Regions from separate parts of the Intestinimonas massiliensis (ex Afouda et al. 2020) genome, predicted to be linked through region 2. Evidence: riboswitches for the same ligand, from Rfam matches in the RefSeq annotation. Region 2 holds a riboswitch; the other holds the start of a gene.
The links. A riboswitch is a leader RNA that binds a small molecule or an ion and turns the genes downstream of it on or off. The one in region 2 is predicted to bind thiamine pyrophosphate.
Positions count from the first base shown of each region.

Region 1 (7,412 bases), on a different contig from region 2:
ATGGCCATGGCCAGGCTCTCCGAACGCTCCAGGGCGTGGACCAGCATGGGGAACAGCCGTCTGGTGGAGCAGAGGCCCGCCTTGACACCCCGCACCTGTAGGGCCGCCCCCACGACGGCGTATTCCTCCTTGACCACCGGAAAGAAGTGGTAGGCTGCCAGGATGCCATAGGCAAACTTGGGCGGCAGGCGGAACTGCTGCATCAGGCTCATAATCAGCTCCATGGAGTCGGTGGTAAAGGCGAAGAGCATCCCCAGGCCGCCGAAGGCCAGCACCCGGGAGGCGAGCTGGGCGGCGGTGGTCAGGTTGGTGGCGTAGAGGGTCCGCTGGCCCAGCAGCGTTACCTCCACCCCCTCCTGCCCGCCGTTGGAGAAGAACAGGCCGGTGGTGAACATGCCGGCCGCCGTCAGAAAAAAAGGGATCAGGGCCAGCAGCAGGTTCCGCCGGCGGACACCGGGCGTACAGAAGGTGACCAGCAGCGCCAGCCCCGCCGTCAGCAGATTCAGCCGGGTGCGAAAGGTCACCGACAGCAGCAGGGAGGCCAAAATCAGCGTGAGCAGCTTATAGCCGGGATTCAGGCTTCGCATGACGGCATCCTCCTCTCGGCGGCATAGGCGTCCAGCTCCGCTGGGGCGAGAGTGGTCAGGCGTCCGTCCTCCAGCAGCAGGATCTGATTGGCGCAGGCCCGGGCCAGCGCCAGGTCGTGGGTGGCCAGCACGGCGGTGAGTCCCTCCGCCACCCGCCGCTCCAGCAGGTCCAGGATGAAGCGGGTGGACCGCTCGTCCTGGGCGTAGGTAGGCTCGTCCAGCAGCAGCAGGGACTGCTCCCCCGCCAGCATGGACAGCAGGGCCAGCCGCCGCTGCTGTCCCTGGCTCAGCTCATAGGGGGAGTGCTTCCGCCAGGGCAGCAGGCCGAACTCTCCCAGCAGGGCCTCGGCCTCCGCCGCCCGCGCTTCCTCCGCCGCCTGGGGCCGGGCGGCGCGCAGGGTGGTGAGGACCTCCTCCTCCACCGTCAGGGTGAGAAATTGGAAGCGGGGGTTCTGAAAGACCAGCCCGACCCGCCCAGCCACCCGGAGCCTTCCTCTGTGGCGGCCCACCCCGGCCAAGGCGGTGAGCAGAGTGGTTTTACCCGCCCCGTTGCGGCCGATAAGAGCGGTAACGCTCCCCTTCTCCAGCCGGAAGGAGAGGTGCTCCAGACAGGGCTTCTTTTCCCGGGCGTGAAACAGCGCCAGATCCTCCGCTTCCGCCGCCGTCTCCGGCGGCCGGGGCACCGCGGGCGGTCTCCGCCCGTTGAGCCAGCCGTCGTCCAGAAACAGGCCCCGGCGGGTGAGCGCCTCCCGGCGGGCCTCCAGCTCCGACGGAGGGAACGCCCCTGCATCCAGATTTCCTTTGTCCTCCATCAGCACCACACGGGTCAGGAAGCTCCGCCACCAGTCGGGCCGGTGGTCCACCACCAGCAGGGTCAGGCCCCGCCGGTTGAGCGCCTGGAGCTGGGCGGAGAGCTGGGCGCAGGAGGCCGGGTCCAGGTTGGCGAAGGGCTCGTCCAGGATGAGCAGCCTTGCGCCGGTGGCCAGCGCGGTGCACAGGGCCAGCTTCTGCTTGGTGCCGCCGGACAGGGTGCGAATGGGGGCTTGGGCCAGCTCCCTCAGGCCCGCCAGCTCCAGCAGCTCGTCCATCCGGGCCCGCAGGTCGCCGGGGTAGTTGATGTTCTCCAGGGCGAAGAGCACCTCATGGTCCACTCGGTCCATGCAGAACTGGTTGTCCGGATTCTGGAAGAGGATGGAGACCGTCCGTGCCCGGGCCGCCGGCCCATAGGACTCCAGCGGCCGTCCCGCCAGCCGGACCGTTCCCGCCAGCTCGCCGGCATACTCGGGGTAGAGCCCCGCCAGACAGTAGGCCAGGGTGGACTTGCCGCAGCCGGAGGGCCCCATCAGCAGCACCGTCTCTCCCTCCTCCACCGTCAGAGACAGGTTGGAAAAGATGGGAGCCGACTGCTTTCCATAGCGGAAGGTCAGTTCCCGGCCGACCAGCAGCGGCTCAGGCATGGGCCCGGCCCAGGGCGTAGCCCTTGAGCAGTCCGGTGCGGGCCAGCCCGTCGCCGATGGCCTTGCTGAGGACGCCGGAGAAAATCAGCGAGCTGACCAGCCGGATGAGGAACATCACCGCCAGCAGGGGAACGGCCAGCTTGCCGTAGCCGGAGCGGACAAAACTCCACAAAAAGCTGGTGATGCAGCAGCCAACCGAGGCCAGGCAAACCATCCTGCGGTCGAATTTCTTGTAGCCGCCCGCGGCAAAGACGATCTCGCCGCCGGCGCCCTGGATGATGCCGGCCACGATGACCATGGGGCCGTACATGTTGCCCAGCAGCACCTCAATGAGGGCGGCCAGCACCTCGGCCACGATGGCCGCGCCGGGCTTCTGGAGGATGTAGGCGGCCAGGGTGGAGGCCATGAACCACACGCCGAAGACGAGCTCGTTGGCCAGGGGGGCCAGGCCGACGGGGGTGAGCAGGGTGCTGAGGAAGGAGGCCAGATAGACCCCCGCCAGATAGACGACGCCGAAAACGATGCAGAGCATCGCCACCAGGATGATCTCCTGGAGCTTCCAGCCGTATTTCTCGTTCATGATGGATCTTCTCCTCTCGTTATTCCTGGGTGGGGCTGTTGACGGACAGGGTGAAATGCAGGATGTAGTGGGGGACGGTCTCCTCCATGCGGCGGCAGACCGCCTCCAGATAGTCGAACACCTGGTGGACGTCGCCGGAGATGCGGGTGGCATAGTGGATGGTGACGGGGGCCAGACCGGCGTCCTCCGCCATGCGCCAGACCTGGGCGATTTGGTCGATGTAGTCCCCCACCCCCATGGGGTACAGGGCCAGCTTGCACAGCACGGGAAAGTGCCGCTCCGCCGCCAGCGCCTGGTTGGGCGCTGGGCCCTGACGGTCCAGCAGGCTGTCCCCGTCGCAGTCGCCCGGGCAGCCCTTGGAGAACTGCCCCTCCAGCGCCATGTGGACGCCCGGCCGCCAGGCGTTGATAAACAGCCCCTTCACCGCGTCGGCCACGTAGGGCAGCCGTCCGCGGTAGACGGTGGACAGGGCGTCGGACTGGCTCCACACCGCCGAGGTGTCGGTCTTTTCCAGCGCCCCCAAAATGATGGAGACAAAATCGCTGTCCATGGGATAGAGGGAGAACCGGCAGCCGGAGATATCCAGCTTGGTGCCCCGCCCGGACCAGGGGAGGTCCTCCCGCTGGCAGCCGCAGCCTTCCTGTTGCATTGCACATCTTCCTTTCTTTCATCAGGCAAAAATAAAAAGAGTGCTTTTTCACGTGAAAAAGCACTCTTTTGGCCACAAACAAATCATGTCGTTCTGTTCGAATTGCTTCCCTACGCTGGTCTTAACCATCAGGTTCAAAGGGTCAGATTAATCTATCTCAACTCCGCATGGAGTCCCCCTAGAATTCTACTTTCCATATTCAGTTGTTGTTGTCAGTATAGTCAGTTCCCTTCCGCTTGTCAAGGAAAAGTTGTTTTCCCTCTCCTCCCCCTCCGTTCGGCAGGCATTCCCCTGTGCTCCTGGCCGTAATTTCGGCTGCCGCCCTTCAAAGGTTGCTTTTTTATGGAGCGATGCGTTACAATAAAGAGCGCAGGACCCCGCGCACTCCGGCACTGAGAGAGTGGAGCCGCCGTCCCACTGAGATCGTTCTCTTCCCCGTCGATAGGATCTTCTTCAACGGCGAGCCCAGCGGCATGGGCGGCGGCTTCCATGGCGAACACGTCTACGACTACTCCGCGGCCAAGGTGGACCGCATCTACTGCACCGGCTTCGGCTCTCCCTATGAGTACAGCCACGAGATGGGACACATGGTGGTCTCCACCGCTCGGATCGTCAATGGCTGGAGCGCCTCCTGCGGCCAGTGAGCCCCCTTTTCCGCCGGCTCCGGGTCCGAGGGCTTCGCCTCCAGCTATGCCATGGTCAGCCACCCCGAGGCCTTCGCGGAACCTGGGCCGACCTGTGGCATAACCGCGACCGGTTGGACGCCATGCTGACCACCGGCCGCTCCGAGGCCCCGCGCGAGAAGATCCGCTATCTCACCGACGTGCTAATCCGGCAGTACGGCGCAGCCACCTGGGAAAACCTCCCCTGGACCTACATGCTGGGGTAAGCCAAGCGCCTCAAAGCCGCGGCTTTGAGGCGCTTTTATCCCGAAAGTGAGGAACCGAATGACCTACGAGGAATTCAAATCCAGTTTCCATATCCAGCTCAACCCCCAGCAGGAGGCCGCCGTGCGGCAGGTGGACGGGCCCACCCTCCTGCTGGCCGTTCCGGGCAGCGGCAAGACCACCGTGCTGGTCACCCGACTGGGGTATATGCTCTACTGTCTGGGGATAGATCCGGGGCATATCCTCACCGTCACCTACACGGTAGCCGCCGCCGGGGACATGAAGCGCCGGTTTCACTCCTTCTTCGGAGCGGAGTACGCCGAAACCCTCCCGTTCCGCACCATCAACGGCGTCTGCCAGTCCATCATCCACCGCTACGCCCGGGTCAAGGGGACCGTCCCCTTCGAGTTGGAGAGCAGCGAGATCCGCCTGTCCGCCCTGGTCCGGGAGCTGATGGCCGCCGGGGGCGACTACCCCACCGATCAGGACGTGAAGGAGGTCCGCACCCGGATCACCTACTGCAAGAACATGCTGCTCACCGATGAAGAGGTCCGGGAGATCAGGCTGGACGGAGTGGATTTTCCCGCCGTCTACTTCGCCTATCGGCAGCAGTTGGAGCGCAGCCGCCGCATGGACTACGACGACCAGATGGTCTTTGCCTGCCGCATCCTGCGCCGCTTCCCCGATCTGCTGGCCTACTACCAGACCCGCTTTCCCTACCTCTGCGTGGACGAGGCCCAGGACACTTCCAAGATCCAGCACAAGATTCTTCGCCTGCTGGCGGCCCGAAGCCGGAATCTGTTCCTGGTCGGCGACGAGGACCAGAGCATCTATGGCTTCCGGGCCGCCTGGCCTCAGGCCCTGCTGGAGTTCCAGACCGTCTACCCGGAGGCCAGGGTGCTTCTGATGGAGACCAACTACCGCTCCACCCGGTCCATCGTAGCAAAGGCGGACGCCTTCATCCAGCGCAACCAGAGCCGCCATGCCAAGCATATGACCACAGACAACCCCCAGGGGGAGCCCATTCGGGTGGTGGAGCTGGAGGATTACAGCCGTCAGTACCGCTATCTGCTCCGGCTCGCCCGGGAATGCAGCCGGTCCACCGCCATTCTCTACCGCAACAACGACAGCGCCCTGCCGCTGATCGACCTGCCGGAGCGGGAAGGGGTCCCCTACCGCTGCCGCCAGAGGGAGAGCTACTTTTTCTCCAGCCCGGTGGTGCGGGATCTGACTGACATGCTCCGCTTTGCCCTGGACGGCCGGGACGCGGAGCGTTTTCTCCGCTTCTACTACAAGCTGGACCTGCGCCTCAAGCGCAGGGTGCTCCAGGACGTGTTGGCCCGGTACGGCGGCGACGCGCCGGTACTGGACGTGCTGCTGGACAGCGGCCAGATCGAGCCCTGGCAGGCGGGCCGCCTGAGGGCCCTGCGGACCCACTTTTCCAAGCTGCCCGCGCTGGGCGGCTTCGCCGCGCTCCAGCGCATTGTCAAATACATGGGCTACGGAGACTACCTGTCCGCCAGGCACGCCGACGCCGCCCGGGTGAACATCCTGCTCTCCCTGGCTCGGCAGTCCTCCGGCATCCAGGGCCTGCTGGACCGGCTGGACGCGCTCCAGCGGGTGGTGGAGGGGCCGGAGCGCTACCCCGACTGCCCCCTTGTCCTGTCCACCATCCACTCCAGCAAGGGGCTGGAGTACGACCGGGTGGTCCTGATCGACGTGATGGATGGCGTCTTTCCCGCGGTGGACACGCCGGAGGAGGAGGGCTCCCTCTCCCCCGAGGAGCGGGAGGCCCTGGAGGAGGAGCGGCGGCTGTTCTACGTCGGGATCACCCGGGCCAAATACCAGTTGGAGCTGCTCACCTATTCCGCCCGGTTCGGGGAGCCGGCCCCGGGCTCCACCTTCGCGCGCCAGCTTTTGGGCTCCGTCCCGTCCGGAGACAGGGCCGTGCCCCGGCCGAAGCCTCTCCCTCCGCCCCGGAAGGCCCCGCCCCCCGCATCCTCCGTCGCGCTTTGGGAAAAGGATTACATCCCCGGGGCGGCGGTGGTCCACAGGCAGTTTGGCCGCGGCATTCTCCTGGACAAAACGGGCAGCATCGCCTCCGTCTCCTTCCGGGAACACGGGACGAAAAAGCTGGACCTGACCGCCTGCCTGCGCAAGGGCCTGATCCGTCCGGAGCATCCGGTCTGAGGCCCGGTCCAGCGGACCGCAGCAGACACTCCGTTTCTCCTTGTTTCAACATTCTGCCCAAAGGGGCACAAGGGAGGCTTCCCGCCATGACCTACTGGGTCTACATCCTCCGCTGCGCCGACGGCACCCTTTACACCGGCATCACCGACTGCCTGGAGCGGCGCCTGGCGGCCCACAACAGCGGCAGGGGCGCCAAATACACCCGGGGCCGGGTCCCCGTGTCCCTGGTCTACCGGGAGGCCTGCCCCGACAAGTCCGCCGCCCTGCGCCGGGAATATGCCGTCAAGCAGCTCTCCCGGGGTGGAAAGCTGGCCCTGATCGCCCGGGGCGGCGTTACTCCCCCCGCCCGGTGACCGTCATACGGTCCAGAGACTCCCACAGGGCGGACAGGTGGTAGGGCTCGTCCCGGCTCCGCTCCAACTGCCGCCGGACCATCCGGCGCAGTCCCCAAGGGTCGCGGTCCGCGCCGGGGATATGGTATAAAACCACCCGCTCCGGCCGCAGCACCTCCCGCAGTAGGGCCCGGCCCCGGGGGCTCTGGTAAAACAGCGGATTGACCAGCACCGCATCCGGCCGGGCCCATCCCAGCTCCTGCCAGGTGGGTTCTCCCCGCTCCGGGTCGGCGTCCCCGGTCACCAAGACCCCCATGCCGGACAGCTCCGCCAGCAGGCAGAAGTGCGCCGTCTCGGCATATTGAGGCCCGATATGACCGCTGGAAACCCACGTGATCCGCACGCCAGGCAGCGACTCCCACGTCCCCCGCACGCCGGTCATACGACGCACCGGCCCGGCCAGCGGTCCGCCGTCCTCCGGCAGCAGAACCCCCCGGACCCGGTTCCGCGCCAGATAAGTCTCCGTCTCCCGCCGGCTGAAGTGATCGGGGTGCAGGTGGGTAAAGGCCAGCAGGTCCACCGGCGGCTCCCCCGCCAGCAGCCGGGCCTTCACCGGCTCCGGCACCGCCTGGAACTCCGTTCCCGCCGGGTCGTAGAGGCCGTCGATCAGCAGCCGGGCCCCCGCTCCCTCCAGCAGGACCCCGGCGTTGGCCAACAGCGTTACCCGGAT
Region 1 is NZ_LN869529.1:561,445-568,856, reverse strand. Features, by position in the region: gene BN2154_RS06705 (energy-coupling factor transporter transmembrane component T family protein) at 1-587, opposite strand, end outside; gene BN2154_RS06700 (ABC transporter ATP-binding protein) at 575-2,044, opposite strand; gene BN2154_RS06695 (ECF transporter S component) at 2,037-2,624, opposite strand; gene BN2154_RS06690 (YkoF family thiamine/hydroxymethylpyrimidine-binding protein) at 2,644-3,273, opposite strand; TPP riboswitch at 3,364-3,463, opposite strand; gene BN2154_RS15735 (hypothetical protein) at 3,624-3,917, shown strand; gene BN2154_RS16435 (hypothetical protein) at 4,040-4,162, shown strand; gene BN2154_RS06685 (ATP-dependent helicase) at 4,221-6,350, shown strand; gene BN2154_RS06680 (GIY-YIG nuclease family protein) at 6,437-6,703, shown strand; gene BN2154_RS06675 (MBL fold metallo-hydrolase) at 6,684-7,412, opposite strand, start outside.
Region 1: linked by a shared signal. The riboswitch ahead of BN2154_RS06690 (YkoF family thiamine/hydroxymethylpyrimidine-binding protein) and the one ahead of thiT (energy-coupled thiamine transporter ThiT) in region 2 are both predicted to bind thiamine pyrophosphate.

Region 2 (7,412 bases):
CCGCCATCCTGAAGGACAAGAAGGTGAAGCGGGACGAGCTGACCACCAGCGAGTTCCGGGAGAAATGCAAGGAGTACGCCCTGAGCTTCGTGGACAAGCAGCGGGAGCAGTTCAAGCGCCTGGGCGTGCTGGGCGAGTGGGACGACCCCTACCTGACCCTGAAGCCCGCCTTTGAGGCCAAGCAGGTGGAGATCTTTGGCAAGATGGCGGAAAAGGGCTTTATCTATAAGGGCATGAAGCCGGTGTACTGGTGCCCCCATGACCAGACCGCCCTGGCCGAGGCCGAGATTGAATACCAGGACGACCCCTGCACCACCCTGTTCGTCAAGTTCCCCGTCCGGGACGACCAGGGCAAGCTGGGCCGGTACGCCGACCTGAGCAAGACCTACTTCGTCATCTGGACCACGACGCCCTGGACCATCCCGGGCAACATGGCCATCTGCCTCAACGCCGAGTATGACTACGTGCTCCTCCAGGCCCCCAACGGCGAGGTCTATATCCTGGCCAAGGACCTGGCCGAGTCGGTCTGCAAGGCCGCCCACATTGACTTTGAGGCCTCCAAGGTGCTGGCCGTCCTCAAGGGCAGTGCGTTTGAACGGATGACCGCCAAGCACCCCATGTTCGACCGGGATTCCGTCATCCTCAACGGCGACCACGTCACGTTGGACGCCGGCACCGGCTGCGTCCACACCGCCCCCGGCTTCGGCGCCGACGACTTCAATATCTGCCGCCAGTACGACGCCGCCGGGCTGACCCATATCGGCACCCCCGTGCCGGTGAACGCCAAGGGCGTCATGACCGACGAGCGGTACAACGGCCAGTTCTACGCCAAGGCCAACGACATGGTGGTAGAGGATCTGGAGGCCGAGGGTTTCCTCCTGGCCAAGGAGGAGATCACCCACTCCTACCCCCACTGCTGGCGGTGCAAGCACCCCATCATCTACCGGGCCACCGAGCAGTGGTTTTGCTCCGTGGACGCCATCAAGGACGCTGCCGTGGCGGCCTGCGACGGCATCCGGTGGAAGCCGGACTGGGGCAAGGACCGCATGACGGGCATGATTACCGAGCGCAACGACTGGTGCATCAGCCGCCAGCGGGTGTGGGGCGTGCCCATCCCCATCTTCTACTGCGATTCCTGCGGGGCGGATATCGTCACCCCCGAGACCATCCGGCATGTGGCCGCCCTCTTCCGGGAGCACGGCTCCAACGTCTGGTTCGACCGGGAGGCCGATCGGCTGGTGCCCGCCGGGTTCCGCTGCCCCAAGTGCGGCCACACCCACTTCACCAAGGAGTCCGACATCATGGACGTGTGGTTCGACTCCGGCTCCACCCACGCCGCAGTGCTGGATGAGCGGCCCTACCTCCATTTCCCCGCCGATGTCTATCTGGAGGGCGGCGACCAGTACCGGGGCTGGTTCCAGTCCTCCATGCTGACCAGCATCGCCGCCAAGGGCGTGGCCCCCTATAAGCAGATCATCACCCACGGCTGGACCGTGGACGGCGAGGGCAAGGCCATGCACAAGTCCCTGGGCAATGCCGTGGGCCCCGAGGAGGTCATCAAGGACTACGGCGCCGACATGCTGCGCCTGTGGGTGGCCTCGGCCGACTATACCCAGGATATGCGCATCTCCAAGGACATCATGAAGCAGCTCTCCCAGGCCTATCTGAAGATCCGTAACACCGCCCGGTACATGCTGGGCAACCTGTGCGATTTCAACCCCGACGCCGACCAGACGCCCCTGGACCGGATGGAGGCGCTGGACCGCTTCGCCCTGGCCTCCTTCAACGACCTGGTCAAGACCGTCCGCGAGGCCTATGTCCGCTATGAGTTCCACGCCGTCTACCGGGCGGTGTACAACTTCTGCGTGGTGGATATGTCCAACTTCTACCTGGACATCATCAAGGACCGGCTGTATTGCGGGGACGCCCACGGCCGCCGCTCCGCCCAGACCGCCCTGTATACCATCCTGGACGGCATGACCCGGCTCATCGCCCCCATCCTGGCCTTCACCAGCGACGAGATCTGGAGCGCCATGCCCCACACCGCCGACGTGAACACTGAGAGCGTCCTGCTCAACGACATGCCCGGCTACGACGAGGCTCTGGCCCTGTCCGAGGCGGACCAGGTCCGCTGGGATAAGCTGATCTCGGTCCGCGACGCGGTGAACAAGGCCCTGGAGAACGCCCGGGCCGCCGGGGTCTTTAAAAAGGCCCAGGACACCGAGGTCACCCTCTCCGTGGCCGAGCAGAAGGACGCGGACTTCCTGTCCGGCGTGGACCTGGCCACCCTGTGCATCGTCTCCAGGGTCACCGTCACCACCGGGGCGGTGGAGGGGGAAAAGATGGCCGACTGCCTCATCCCCTGCACCATCGCGGTCAAGCTGTCCGAGGCCCCTAAGTGCGTGCGCTGCTGGAACCATAACGAGCACGTGGGGGAGGACCACGACCACCCCGAGCTGTGCCCCCGTTGCGCCGGGGTCGTGCGCGCCGAAGCATAAGCAGACAAGCTGAGCCCCCGCGGCCATACGTTGTATGGCCGCGGGGGCTTTTTTGTTCTACGTTTCCCGAGGCGCCCAGTGCGGGCAGGTCTGGTCCTTGGTGCGCTTTTTGATCCGGGGGTACTTGCAGTGCCCGCAGTCCACCTCGTGGTATCCCTTGCCCCACTTCCGGTAGTGCTGGGCAAAGTATTTGCAGGTCCCGCAGATTTTTTCCTGTTCCATATAAATCACCTCGCAATATTGATATCATATAGATATCAAATTGTCAATATCTATATGATATCTTTTTGTATCGTTGCGGCGATAATATCATACTGATATAATCTTGATATCAAACAGAGAGAGGTGGGTCACATGGGACAACAGGAGAATCCCTATCCGCTTCGTTTGGAACGGGAAGTCATGTCAAAATTACGAGTGGTAGCCAAAGAAAATGGCCGCTCGATCAACAAAGAGATTGAGATTTGTCTCAAAAGGTATTTGGAAGCCTACGAAAAAGAACACGGCGCCATCGCCGTCCCCAAGGAGTAACCGCTCATGCTCTATGCCATCCTCATCCTCGCGCTGGTGGTTCTGGATCAGGTCGTCAAGTTTCTGGTCCGCGCCCACATCCCCCTGGGAGGTTCCCTCCCCTTCCTGCCCCACATTCTGGAGCTCACCTATGTCCAGAACACCGGGGCGGCCTTTTCCATGCTCTCCCAGCATACCTGGCTGCTCACCATCGTCTCCGCCGTGGTGGCGGTGGTCATCGCCGCCGCCCTGGTCAAAAAAGTGGTGAAGCACCCCTTTGGGGTCCTGTCCCTGTCGGTGGTCCTGGCCGGGGCGGTGGGTAACCTCATCGACCGGCTGTTCCTGGGCTTTGTCACCGATATGTTCCAGACCCTGTTTATGCGCTTTGCCGTCTTTAACGTGGCCGACATCTGCGTGGTCTGCGGCGGCATCGCCTTCGTCGTCTACATCCTCTTCTTTGCCGAGAAGCTGGAGAAAAAGGAGTCCGGCCATGACACCCATCCGGCTGACGGCTGACCGGGCTGGGGAGCGGCTGGACCAGTTTCTGGCCCGCTCGGTGGAGGGGCTGACCCGCTCGGCGGCCCAGCGGCTGCTGGAGGAGGGGGCGGTGACCCGGTCGGGCCGCCCGGCCCGGAAAAACGACAAGACCTCCCCCGGCGACGTGCTGGAGGTGGTCCTGCCCGACCCCGCTCCGGTGGACCTCCTCCCCCAGAACATCCCGCTGGACGTGGTATACGAGGACGGCGACGTCATCGTGGTCAACAAGCCGGTGGGCATGGTGGTCCACCCCGCCCCCGGCCATCCCGACGGCACGCTGGTCAACGCGCTGTTATATCACTGCGGAAATAGCCTTTCAGGAATCAACGGAGCGCTGCGCCCCGGCATCGTCCACCGCATCGACCGGGACACCTCGGGGCTCATCATCGCCGCCAAGAACGACGCCGCCCATCTGGCCCTGGCCGAGCAGCTCCAGGACCACTCCCTGTACCGGGAATACGAGGCGGTGTGCGCGGGCAGCCTGAGGGAAGACGCCGGCACGGTGGACGCTCCCATCGGCCGCCACCCCGCGGACCGGAAAAGGATGGCCATCGACCGGAAAAACGGCCGCCGGGCGGTGACCCACTGGGCCGTACTGGGACGGTATCCCGGCTGCACCCACATTCAATGCCGTCTGGAGACCGGCCGCACCCACCAGATCCGGGTCCACCTGGCCTCCATCGGCCATCCCATTCTGGGGGACACGGTGTATGGGGCCAAAAAGCCCTATCCCGGCCTGGTCGGCCAGTGCCTCCACGCCCGGCGGCTGTCCTTCCTCCACCCGCGCACCGGGGAACGGGTGACCGTGGAGTGTCCCCTGCCGGACTACTTCACCGCGTTGCTTGACAAGCTGTCCAGGCTGAGATAAAATAGGACCCGACCGCAGGACAAATCGAATACAGGGGCGCTGGACGCAAGTCCGGCTGAGATGCGAGGCGTATGGCCGCCTCCGGTCCCTTGAACCTGATCCGGGTAATGCCGGCGTAGGAAGCTGATTCGACACCGTGTCGTTTCTCCTGTACCGCTTGCGCTAGCTCCGGTTTGCGCTGCGGTACATTTTTTAAAAGGAGAAATGATCGATGACCTCTGCAAAACCGACCCGCTCCGCCGTGTCCGGCCGCACCCGCACCCGCATGCTGTGCGAAGGCGCCATTATGGTGGCCCTGGCCCAGATCCTGAGCTATATCAAGATCATGGAGCTGCCCAACGGCGGCTCCCTCACCCCAGCCATGTTCCCCATCCTGCTCTTCGCCGTGCGTTGGGGCCTGAAGGACGGCCTGCTGGCCGGCTTTGTATTCGGCCTTTTACAGCTCATCTTCGACGGCGCATATGCCTGGGGCTGGCAGTCCATGCTGCTGGATTATCTGGTGGCCTTTCCCCCGTTGGGTCTGGCGGGCCTATTCAAAGGGAAAAAGTGGGGCATTTTTGCCGGCACCGTCCTGGGTTGCCTGGGGCGCTTTATCGTCCACTTCATCAGCGGCATTACCATTTACCGTATCTACGCTCCCACCGAAATTCTGGGCACGGTGTTCGACGAGCCCAATCTCTACTCGCTCGTGTATAACGGCTCCTACATGCTCCCCAACACCATTCTGGCCCTGGCCATCGCCGGGCTGCTCTACGCGCCTCTGAAGAAATTCTATGTGGGGGAGGATATTCCGAAATAAGAAGGTGTGATTGGATTGGGCAAATTTGAGGGCGTTCTCCTGGCCAGTGACTTTGACGATACCCTGGTGGGCGGAAGCTGCGAGCTGTCCCCGGGCAACCGGGCGGCGCTGGCGTATTTCATCCGCGAGGGCGGCCGCTTTACCGTGGCCACCGGCCGGGCCCGCCGCACCTTTGCCCCCTATGCGCACACCATTCCCCTCAACGCCCCCGTGATTTTGTCCAACGGCGCGCTGCTCTACGACTTTGCTGCCGGGCGCACGGTGGTGGACCTGCCCCTGCCCGAAACGGCGGCGGCCGACCTGGGGCAGCTCTGCGCCGTCATGCCCCAGATCGGAGTGGAGACCTACCACGGCGACGACGTGTATATCTTTCAGCCCAACGCCTTCACCCAGCGGCATGTGGAGCGGGTCAGGACCACCTGGACCCAGCGGGACCTGCCGGACATGCCCCAGCCCTGGAGTAAGGCGGTGATCCAGGCCGATTACCAAAGCCTGCTGACTGCCCAGAAGTACCTGCTGGACCGCTGGCCGGACCGCTATGAGGTCATCTTCTCCAACGCGGTGCTGCTGGAGTGCACCGCCAAGACCGCCACCAAGGGCGGCATGGTGCTGAAGCTGGCCCAGCGGCTGGGCGTCGGCCGGGAACACATCTACTGCGTGGGGGACAATCAGAACGACATCCCCATGCTGGCGGTGTCTGCCGTGCCCTTTGCCCCCGCCAACTGTGCCCAGGCGGTCCGGGACTGGGGCGCCGTCCTCCTGTCTTCCTGCGAGGAGGACTGCGTGGCCCAGGTGATCCAGACGCTGGACCGGCGCTATTAAAAAGTTACGAAACACCCCGGAACGCACATCGTTCCGGGGTGTTTTGTGTCGGAAGAAATTACTCTGACTTTATAAATCGTGCTTCTCAAGGCCGGTCAGGTCTGCTATAATAGAGGCAGAAACCAGTTCATGCTAATATTTCCCAGAGAGGGGGGCCGACATGGAACGGACGCAGGCGGTGGAGTTTATCATCCGACTGGAGCAGACCTATCTGGAGCAGCGTGACATGAAGGCCCTTCTGGCGGCGATGGCGCCCGGGGTCACCTGGATCGGCAGCGGCCGGGGCGAGGTCTGCTGCGGAAAGCAGGAGGCGCGCCGCCTGCTGGAGCAAGACCTGGCCGAATACGGAGGAGCGTTCTCCATCACCGAGCGCTGGCAGGAGGCGGAGCCCCTGCCCGGCGAAGGCTGGCTGATCTATGGCGGATTCCGCGCCGAGCCCGGCGACCCGTCTGCCGGACTGGCAGAGCTGGACCTGCGGTTCAGCGCGGTCTGCACGGAAACGGAGGACGGCCTCCAACTCTGCCACATCCACCTCTCCCAGCCGGACTTTGATCAGCGGCCGGGACGGCTCTATGTCCTGCAGGACAGCCGGGCCCGGACGGAGGAATTCCGCCAGCGGGCGGCGGAGAGCCAGCGTGAGCTGCTGGATGTGATGGAAAATCTGCCCGGAGGGGTGCTCCGCTGCCGCGATGACAGAGGTTTTACCATCCTGCAGATGAGCAGCGGCTTTCTGGATATGGTGGGCTATCGCCAGACGGAGCTGGAGGAGCAGTACCACAACCGCCTGATTGATCTGATCCACCCCGACGACCGGGAAAATGTGCGGAAGAATTTCCGCGCGCCGGTGATAAACTCCACGGTGGAACAGGAGTACCGCCTGATCTGCCGCGACGGCCACCCGCTCTGGGTGCTGGATCGGTCCCGCCTGGTGCGCAGCCCCGGCGGCGCGCCGGTGTTCAACACCATGCTGATGGACATCACCGAGCGTAAGCAGGCCCAGGAGGCCCTGCGCCTGTCGCTGGAGCGCCATCAGATCATCATGGATCAGACCAACGACATCATTTTCGAGTGGAATATCGTACAGGATACCCTGAGTTTTTCGAACAACTGGCAGAAAAAATTTGGCTACGCCCCCATCCGGCGGGAGATCAGTACCCGCATCCCCAGCTCCAAGGACGTCCACCCTGACGACATGCCCGCCTTCCGCCAGCTCCTGAAGGCCGCGTCGGCGGGGGCACCCTATTCATCGGCAGAGTTCCGCATCCGTAGCTGGGACGGCCGCTATCTCTGGTGCCGTATCCGGGCCACCACACAGTTCGACAGCGAGGGCAGGCCCATCAAGGCGGTGGGGGTCATCACCGACATCGACGCCGAGAAG
Region 2 is NZ_LN869528.1:512,933-520,344, reverse strand. Features, by position in the region: gene ileS (isoleucine--tRNA ligase) at 1-2,498, shown strand, start outside; gene BN2154_RS15655 (hypothetical protein) at 2,556-2,720, opposite strand; gene BN2154_RS15060 (Arc family DNA-binding protein) at 2,853-3,029, shown strand; gene lspA (signal peptidase II) at 3,036-3,524, shown strand; gene BN2154_RS02670 (RluA family pseudouridine synthase) at 3,499-4,413, shown strand; TPP riboswitch at 4,436-4,553, shown strand; gene thiT (energy-coupled thiamine transporter ThiT) at 4,625-5,212, shown strand; gene BN2154_RS02660 (HAD-IIB family hydrolase) at 5,219-6,034, shown strand; gene BN2154_RS02655 (diguanylate cyclase) at 6,195-7,412, shown strand, end outside.